DNA from 2 places in the Mesorhizobium sp. C432A genome. Region 1 is predicted to be linked to the other one. Evidence: riboswitches for the same ligand, from Rfam matches in the RefSeq annotation. Region 1 holds a riboswitch; the other holds the start of a gene.

Region 1 (4,841 bases):
ACGGGTGAAGTCGCGGAAACCGGAAGCCGAATATTTGATCACTTCCGACTTGGTCACCGATTCCAGATCGTCGGCCGTGCCGACGATGTTGTAGGCAATGATGTGCGGAAGATGCGAAACGATGGCCAGCGTCATGTCATGATGCTGCGGGTCCATCGTGTCGATGTTGGAGCCGCAGCGCCGCCAGAATTCCGACAGCTTTTCCAGCGCGGCCGGATCGGTTCCCGGCAGCGGCGTGAAGATGCACCAGCGGTTTTCGAACAGCTCGGCGAAACCCGCATCCGGGCCCGATTTCTCCGTACCTGCCAGCGGGTGCCCCGGAATAAAATGCACGCCTTCCGGCACATAGGGCTGCATTTGCGCAATGACGGAGGCCTTGGTCGAACCGACATCGGTGAGGATGGCGCCTTTTTTCAGCGCCGCTGCGATCTCTTGCGCCACCTCGCCCGACGATCCCACCGGCACCGAGACGATGATCAGTTCGGCGTCGCGGACCGCTTCCCTGGCGTCGGTGGTGTAGCTCTCGCCAAGACCGAGCTCCTTCGCCCGTGCCAGCGTGGTCGGGCTGCGCGTCGCGATGGCGACATGGCGGGCCAGGCCCTCGCGGCGGGTGATGCGGGCCAGCGACGAGCCGATCAGGCCGATGCCGACCAGCGCGATCTTTTCAAACATCGGTGCTGTCATTGTTTCAGCTTTTCAGGAATGTCGTGAGGGCATCGATGACGCCGCGATTGGCTTCTTCGGTGCCGACGCTCATGCGAAGCGCATTGGGAAAGCCATAGCCGGTAACGCGCCGCAATATATAGCCGCGCTGGGTGAGGTAGTCGTCCGCCGCCTCAGCCGAATGCCTCTTGTCGTCGGGAAAGTGGATGAGGACGAAATTGCCGACGCTGGGCGTCACGCGCAGCCCAAGCTTCGTCAGCTCTTCATTCAGCCAGGTAAGCCAGGTCTCGTTGTGCAACGAACTGCGCTCGACATGGGCGCGGTCGCGGATGGCGGCAATGCCGGCCTCGATCGCTGTTGCGTTAACGTTGAAAGGGCCGCGGATGCGGTTGATGGCATCGACGATGTGCAGTGGGCCATACATCCAGCCGATGCGCGCGCCGCCAAGGCCAAGCTTGGAGAAGGTGCGGGTCATGACCACATTCTGTGCGCTGCCCGCCAGCTCGATGCCGGCCTCATAGTCATTGCGCCTGACATATTCGGCATAGGCCGCGTCGAGCACCAGAAGCACGTTGCCCGGGAGAGCGGAATGCAGGCGGCGGACCTCCTGGAACGGCAGATAGGTTCCGGTCGGATTGTTGGGATTGGCGAGGAAGATGATTTTGGTCCGCGGCGTCACCGCGGCCAGGATCGCGTCGACGTCGGCGCGTTCCTCGGTTTCCTTCACAGCAACCGGCTTGGCCCCCGCCGACTGAATGTAGATCTTGTAGACCATGAAGGCATGTTCGGTAAAAATCGCCTCATCGCCTGGCGCAAGATAGGTCTGCGCCAGCAGGCCCAAAATCTCGTCGGAACCGTTGGAGCAGATGATGTTCGCCGGGTTGAGGCCATGCACCTCGGCGATCGCCTCGCGCAGCCGGCGGGCGGTGCCGTCGGGATAGACATCGAGCTTGGCAGCCACTTCACGCGCGGCCTCGATCGCCTTCGGCGACGGGCCGAGCGGGTTCTCGTTCGACGACAATTTATGGACCTTGGCAACGCCGGCCGGGGCCGTGCTCTTGCCCGGCACATAGGCGTCGATGTCCATAATGCCCGCGCGGGGCGTCGGCCGTGCCTTGTCCGCTGTCTTGTCCATGTCGCAAATCCATCGAGAATGCCTCCGTCCGGAGGCCGCAGCGGAAATACAAGCCGTAGCCGCGAATGTCGAGAGGCGGGCAATAGCTGGCCGTTGACGCCGGGCCGCACGAGTTCTAGAAGAACGCAACAGTTCCGTGGTGATTTGGCCGGTCGGCTTGCAGCCACGTTAAACAACTCGCTAAAGGGCCGTTTGCGTGACGTAACCGGCTTTGCGATCGCATTGCCGGTTTTTTATTGCCTGACGGCGGGCAAGGAGAGTCACATGGCCGCGCTCCGCGCTACAAAAACCAACAACGAGGCAGACAACCCGTCGAGCCCTGTGTTGCGTTTTGGCCCTGACAAGCCGCTGAAGCTCGACGCCGGCACGCTTTTGTCGCCGTTCCAGATCGCCTACCAGACATATGGCGCCCTCAACGATGCCCGCACCAACGCCATCCTGGTCTGCCACGCGCTGACCGGCGACCAGCATGTCGCCAGCACCAATCCGGTGACCGGCAAACCCGGCTGGTGGGAAGTGCTGATCGGTCCCGGCAAGATCATCGACACCAACCGCTTCTTCGTCATCTGCTCCAACCTCATCGGCGGCTGCCTCGGCTCCACCGGTCCGGCCTCGACCAATCCCGCCACCGGCAAGCCCTACGGCCTCGACCTGCCAATCATCACCATCCGCGACATGGTGCGGGCGCAACTGATGCTGGTCGACCATTTCGGCATCGAAAAGCTGTTTTGCGTGCTCGGCGGCTCGATGGGCGGCATGCAGGTGCTGGAATGGGCGTCATGCTATTCCGAGCGCGTCTTCTCGGCCCTGCCGATCGCCACAGGCGCACGCCATTCCTCGCAGAACATCGCCTTCCACGAGGTCGGCCGCCAGGCTGTCATGGCTGATCCGGACTGGCATGGCGGCAAATATTTCGAGCACGGCAAGCGCCCGGAAAAGGGGCTCGCCGTGGCGCGCATGGCCGCCCACATCACCTATCTGTCGGAAGCCGCCCTGCACCGCAAATTCGGCCGCAATCTTCAGGACCGCGAAGCGCTGACCTTCGGTTTCGACGCCGACTTCCAGATCGAAAGCTATCTGCGCCACCAGGGCATGACATTCGTCGACCGCTTCGACGCCAACTCCTACCTCTACATGACCCGTTCGATGGATTATTTCGACCTCGCCGCCGATCATGGCGGCCGGTTGGCCGACGCGTTTGCCGGCACCAAGACCCGCTTCTGCCTGGTGTCCTTCACCTCGGACTGGCTGTTCCCGACCGAGGAGAGCCGCTCGATCGTGCATGCGCTCAACGCCGCCGGCGCATCGGTCTCCTTCGTCGAGATCGACACCGACCGCGGCCATGATGCCTTCCTGCTCGACGAACCCGAACTGTTTGCCGCCATCAAGGGCTTCATCGGCTCGGCGGCCCGCGCAAGGGGGCTCGCCTCATGAGCGTCAATGGCAGCCAGCGCGTCGACCTCGAAGTCGTGGCCAACCTGATACCCCCGCAGTCGCGGGTGCTCGATGTCGGCTCCGGCGACGGCCTGCTGCTCGAACTCCTGCAGGAGACCAAGCAGGTCGACGGCCGCGGGCTGGAGCTGTCACAGCGCGGCGTCAATGAATGCGTTTCGCGCGGCCTCTCGGTCATCCAGGGCGATGCCGACACCGACCTCGAATTCTATCCGGACAAGGGTTTTGACTTCGTCGTTCTGTCACAGACGCTGCAGGCGACCCGCAACCCGAAGCTGGTGCTCGACGAACTGCTGCGAATCGGCAACCGCGCCATCGTCTCCTTCCCCAATTTCGGCCACTGGCGGGTGCGGCTGTCGCTGTTCGTCAATGGCCGGATGCCGGTGACCGCGGACCTGCCCTATTCCTGGTACGACACGCCCAACATCCATTTCTGCACCATCCGCGACTTCGTCAATCTGGTCGAGGAACTCGGCGCCTCGGTCGAGAAAGCCACCGCGCTCGACGGCAACGGCCAGAAGATCGGCCTGTCGATGCCATGGTGGTTCTGGAATTTCTTCGGCCAGCAAGCGGTGTTCTTGCTGAAGCGGTAGTTTGCCCCTATTCCAGCACGTCCGTCGCCTTGTGCGGGTGCTGAACGCCATCGGCGATGATCACATCGGCGTGGGAGTTGTCGGTGCGCAAGGCCAGAATCTCGCGATAGGCTGATGAATCGTACCAGCCCCACGCATGCGCCCTGTCCGGAAACTCGATGACGGTCAGGTGCCCGGGCCATTCGTTTTCGACCACGTCCATGTCGCCGCCCTGGACAAGGAAGCGGCCGCCGAACGGCTCCAATGTGGCGTCGATCCTCTGCAGATACTCGACAATCTGCGGGCCCATTGTGACTTGACGCATATGGGCGACGGCGTAGGCGGCCATGGCTGAACTCCCTGTGAGATCGAAGCCCGACGACCGGCTTCGTTGGCGCAATCTGCAGACATGATGGCCATCGGTCGATTACGTCTGGGGTAATCGGCCGGCTTACCGGCGTCCTGGCTCAACAGTTTGTGATGACATTGCCGCTGGTTTTTTGTAGCGTCGAATCGAATGCCATCCCGGTTTAAGGCTTGGACGGCGACCATCAAAACCTCCGGCCTCCAGGCATTTGGGGGCACAATCGAAGCAACATGTCCAAGGCAACCGACCTCGCTCCGCTGATCTCGGTGATCACACCGACGCACAATCGCCGCAGCAAGGTGGTGCGCGCCGTGGAGAGCGTCCTGGCGCAGAATTTTCCCCGGTTCGAACATATTGTCGTCGATGACGGCTCGACCGACGGTACGGCAGCCGCACTTGCCGAAATCCGCGATCCACGGCTGATCTATGTTGGCTCGAAATGGCGCGGCGCCAATGCCGCCCGCAATGCCGGCATCGAGCGGGCGCAGGCGCCGGTGGTGACATTCCTCGATTCCGACGACGTCTATTTGCCGGATCGCCTGGCGCGGACGCTGGAGCAGTTCGACAACAATCCCTCGCTCGAAGTGCTGATCAGTTCCTTCGTGTCGCTGAAGGGCAATCGCCGCACCAACTGCGTCAACCGCGAGGCGCT
Region 2 (4,841 bases), 1.6 Mb from region 1:
CGATCTTGCCGTCCGCGGTGATGGTGTTGAAGGGCGGATAGGCGCCCTCGGTGCCGATCTTCAATTTCTCCTGCGCCTCAGCCAGCGAGCCGGCCGACATCACCAGCATGGCAGCGCTCGCTGCCGATATGATCCATCTTGAAATCTGCATTTTGGTTCCCCTTGCGCGCCGTTCTCTTGCCGGCCACCGAAAGGCAGCCAAGCATGGTGAGGCAGCGCAGGCAAGTATTTTGCCTGACGGTGATCGAAGGTTCAGCCGGCGGGGCGGAAATGCTTGGAGAGCTTGAGGCCTTGCGCCTGGTAATTCGAGCCGAGATCGGTGCCGTAAAGCGCCTGCGGCCGCTTCAGCATGTGTTCGTACACCAGCCGGCCGACGATCTGGCCGTGGTCGAGGATGAACGGCACTTCGTGGCTGCGCACTTCGAGCACCGCCCGGCTGCCGGTGCCGCCTGAGGCCGAATGGCCGAAGCCCGGATCGAAGAAGCCGGCATAGTGAACACGGAATTCGCCAACCAGCGGATCGAAGGGCGTCATCTCGGCGGCGTAGAGCGGCGGCACGTGCACGGCTTCGCGGCTGACCAGGATGTAGAACTCGTCCGGGTCGAGCACCAGTTCGCCGGCGCCGCTCTTGTAGAGCGGCTCCCAGAAATCGACGGCATCCTGGGCGGCGCGCTTGTCGACATCGACCAAGCCGGTGTGATGCTTGCCGCGATAGCCGACCAGGCCGTTCTGGTCGCCGTCGAGATCGATCGACAGCGCAATGCCGCCGCCGGAAATGTTGGGCGGCTCGGTCGCCACCAGCATCTCGGCGCGGTGCAATTCGTTCAGTTCTGCCTCCGACAACAGCGCGTTGCCAGTGCGAAAGCGGATCTGCGACAGCCTCGATCCGGCGCGTACGACGATCGGGAAGGTGCGTGGACTGACTTCGAGATAAAGCGGCCCGTGATAGCCGGGGGCGATCTTGTCGAACTCATGGCCGCGATCGGTCATCACCCGGGTGAAGATGTCGAGCCGGCCGGTCGAGCTTTTCGGGTTGGCCGAGGCCGACACGTTTGCGGGCAGCGCCAGGCTTTCGAGCAGCGGCACGATGTAGACGCAGCCGGTTTCCAGCACCGCGCCCTCGGCGAGACTGAATTCGTGCAATTTCAGCCGGTGAAGCTTGTCGGCCACCAGATGATCGGGACCCGGCAGGAAGGAGGCGCGCACGCGAAAAGCCTTGTCGCCGAGCCTGAGATCGAGGCTCGCCGGCTGCACCTGGTCGACATCGAGCGCGCGCGGCGACTTCAGCGCGCCGGACTGAAACAGCGCGGAAATGTCCTGATCGGGAAGAATGCCTGTCTGCCGCAAAAGGCTGGCTCCGCTCCAAGGTCGGTCTCTTTGTGGCAGGTTCTTGCCGCAAAACCGCTGGATATTATTGCGGAACCTGCCTGGTACAAACCTCTTAATGAAGCCGGCAATTGACGCAAGCGCAGGTGAGGTCTAAAGGGTCGTTATCCCGTGGTGATTTGGCCGGTCGGCTTGCAGCCACGTTAAACAAGTCGCTAAAGGACCGTCGGGCCGCAAGGCCATATGGACCGGTTGCGACTTTCGCGGCCGGTTTTTTTGTGTCTGGAACAAAAGCGATGAGCACCAAGAAGCGTAACTGGAAACCTCAGACCGCACTCGTGCACGGGGGAACGCTGCGTTCCCAGTTCGGCGAGACGTCCGAAGCGATGTACCTCACCCAAGGCTATGTCTACGAGACGGCGCAGGCTGCCGAGGCCCGTTTCAAGGGCGAGGAGCCGGGCTTCATCTATTCGCGCTATGCCAACCCTACCGTCGACATGTTCGAAAAGCGCATGTGCGCGCTGGAGGGTGCCGAAGATGCGCGCGCCACGGCGTCCGGCATGGCGGCGGTGACGGCAGCGCTCCTGTGCAGCGCCAAGGCCGGCGACCATATCGTTGCGGCGCGCGCGCTGTTCGGCTCCTGCCGCTGGGTGGTGGAGACGCTGGCGCCGAAATACGGCATCGAGGCAACGCTGGTCGACGGCACCGACATCGCCAACTGGGAAAAGGCGGTGCGGCCGAACACGAAACTGTTCTTCCTGGAAAGCCCGACCAATCCGACGCTGGAAGTGGTCGACATCGCAGCGGTGGCGGCGCTCGCCACCTCGATCGGCGCCAGGCTGATCGTCGACAATGTCTTTGCCACGCCCTTGCAGCAGAAGCCCTTGCAGCTCGGCGCCCATATCGTCGTCTACTCCGCGACCAAGCACATTGACGGCCAGGGACGCTGTCTCGGCGGCATCATCCTGTCGGACAAGAAATGGATCGACGAGAATTTGCACGACTATTTCCGCCACACCGGCCCGAGCCTGTCGCCGTTCAACGCCTGGACGCTGCTCAAGGGCCTGGAGACGCTGCCGGTTCGGGTGCGCCAGCAGACGGAAAGCGCGGCCAAGATCGCGGATTTCCTGGCAGGACGGCCGGAAATCGCCCGCGTCATCTATCCCGGCCGCGCCGACCACCCGCAGGCCGACATCGTCAAGAAGCAGATGACGGGCGGATCGACGCTGATCTGCCTCGACGTGAAGGGCGGCAAGCAGGCGGCCTTCGCCTTGCAGAACGCGCTCGACATCGTGCTGATCTCCAACAATCTCGGCGACGCCAAGAGCCTGATCACCCATCCGGCGACCACCACGCACAAGAACCTCAGCGACGAAGCTCGCGCCGAGCTTGGCATCGGGCCGGGAACGCTCAGGCTGTCGGTCGGTCTTGAGGATACGGACGATCTGCTGGAGGACGTTGCGCAGGCACTGAAGGCAGCCGGGTAGGCCGCGAGGCGTCACGCTCCCGACGAAGCCTCTTCCAGCTCGGCTGCCTTGGTGCCGATGATCATGGTGTTGCCGCGCCAATCGACGGCGCCGCTCAGCCAGCCGCGCGCCCAGATGGCGGGAAGCATCATGTCGCGGACCATCATCGCCGGGACCATGCGCAGCGACAGGTGCCAGCCCTTGGCCGCGGCCAGCGCGCATTCGGGAATGTAGGCCGCCGCCAGCACGGCCAACACCGTGGCCGGCAGGCTGACGCCGGCACTTGCTGCCGCCACCAGCGCCAACGCCAACGGCACGGCGACGCCGGTCAGGATCTCGGGTGCGAAAAACAGCGGGAAAGTGACGCGGCGCAACCGCGCCCAGCGCGCCTGACGCGACCAGATGTCGGCAAGTCGGCGCTGCCCCAGTGGTTGATCGAAAGGCGAGGCAACGAGATTGACGCGCAGGCCCAGTCCGTTGACCAGCTTGGTTGCAGCAGCATCCTCGGCGATCTCGGCGGCCAGCGCACGGATACCGCCACTGGTATCGAGCATCGGCTTGTTCCACAGCATGCTCTTGCCTTGGGCAAAGCCGAGACCGAGCGCCTCGCCGGCATATTGCCAGCGCGCCTGCAGCGTGTTGAGGAACGCGCATTCGACCTCGGCCCAAAAGCCATCCGGCCGAGAGCCGATCGGCGTCGAGCAGATAAGCCCGGTATTGGTCCGCCAGGCCGCCATCAGGTGCTGGACGTAATCCCTTGGCATCAGCACGTTGGAATCCGCCAGAATAACCCAATGATAGCGCGCCGCTTCCCAGCCCTTGACGCAGTTGTTGAGCTTCGGGTTGCTGCTGACGCGGTCGTCGCCGATCAGCAGCCGGGCCGGCACGTTGGGAAACAGGACGATCGCCCTGTTTATCAGTTTGACGACGGGATCGTCGGCGTGAGCGACGCAGAAGATCAGTTCGTAGCGCGGCCAGTCGAGCGAGAAGGCTCGCTGCAGCGTCTCTTGTGTGAACGGCTCCACGCCGCGCGACGGTACGACGATCGAGACCGGTGGCTGCTCGTCGGACGGCGGAGGGATAAGGCGACGCGCTTGCAGTTTCGACGAAGCAAGCAGGATGCTGGCGAGATTGGAAAGAAGCAAAGCGGAGGAAGCGAAGGCGGCTGTGAGAGCTAGTTCCATGAGATCTGGTCACTCCGGAAAGGCCGCTCGCGGCTGCTTTGTCAGTCGACAGATGGGCCTTGAGTCGCCGGCAAGGTTTGCCCACACCAACACTGTCATGTGTCACTTAAATGACATTGTTTGTCGGCACCTCCGCTTTGAGGCTGGCAGGACATGCCGTTGTGCGCGTATCAAACCGCATAGCGCGACAAATGTTCCTTGCCGCGCAACCGGAGCAGCCCATGTATCGCGCCGTCACGCGCAACATCGAAGTGCAGGTCAGACCGTTCTACCTGGAGGACCGCTCGGACCCGGCGGAGAACCGTTATGTCTGGGGCTACCAGGTGACGATCGACAACCAGTCGGACGATTTCGTGCAGCTTATGTCGCGTTACTGGCACATCACCGACGGCAGCGGCCGGATCGAGGAAGTGCGCGGCGCCGGCGTGGTCGGCGACCAGCCTGAGCTCAATCCCGGCGACAGCTATCAATACACGTCAGGCTGCCCGCTCTCGACGCCGTCCGGCTTCATGGTCGGCCACTACACCATGCGCAACAAAAAGGGCGAGACGTTCGACGTCGCTATTCCCGCGTTTTCGCTGGATCTGCCGGGGACCCGACGGACGGTGAATTAGGGGTTTTCTCCCCGTCACTATACGGGGAGAAATGCCCGGCAGGGCGATGAGGGGCAGCGCCAGACTCATGAGGTCATCTTCCACGCACATGACGTAGGCTATGCGCGGCCATTCACCAAAGTTCGCGCTGCCCCTCATCCGCCCTTCGGGCACCTTCTCCCCGTGAACGGGGAGAAGGAAGAGATGCTACTGAGCTGCAAACTCCGCCGGGTCGAAGTCGTACTGCTTCGAGCAGAACTCGCAGGCGACGT

The links. Region 1 has a riboswitch for S-adenosylmethionine ahead of metX (homoserine O-acetyltransferase MetX). Riboswitches for the same ligand answer to the same signal wherever they lie in the genome.
Region 2: another riboswitch for S-adenosylmethionine. It lies ahead of NLY33_RS01505 (O-succinylhomoserine sulfhydrylase); the one in region 1 lies ahead of metX (homoserine O-acetyltransferase MetX).

The regions. Positions count from the first base shown of each region.
Region 1 is NZ_CP100470.1:1,884,748-1,889,588, reverse strand. It holds gene NLY33_RS09135 (prephenate/arogenate dehydrogenase family protein) at 1-684, opposite strand, end outside; gene hisC (histidinol-phosphate transaminase) at 689-1,798, opposite strand; SAM riboswitch at 1,925-2,002, shown strand; gene metX (homoserine O-acetyltransferase MetX) at 2,063-3,232, shown strand; gene metW (methionine biosynthesis protein MetW) at 3,229-3,843, shown strand; gene NLY33_RS09115 (DUF1330 domain-containing protein) at 3,851-4,171, opposite strand; gene NLY33_RS09110 (glycosyltransferase family 2 protein) at 4,420-4,841, shown strand, end outside.
Region 2 is NZ_CP100470.1:330,106-334,946, forward strand. It holds gene NLY33_RS01495 (ABC transporter substrate-binding protein) at 1-151, opposite strand, end outside; gene NLY33_RS01500 (2'-deoxycytidine 5'-triphosphate deaminase) at 253-1,347, opposite strand; SAM riboswitch at 1,488-1,565, shown strand; gene NLY33_RS01505 (O-succinylhomoserine sulfhydrylase) at 1,623-2,813, shown strand; gene NLY33_RS01510 (ceramide glucosyltransferase) at 2,825-3,976, opposite strand; gene apaG (Co2+/Mg2+ efflux facilitator ApaG/CorD) at 4,198-4,590, shown strand; gene NLY33_RS01520 (Hsp33 family molecular chaperone) at 4,777-4,841, opposite strand, start outside.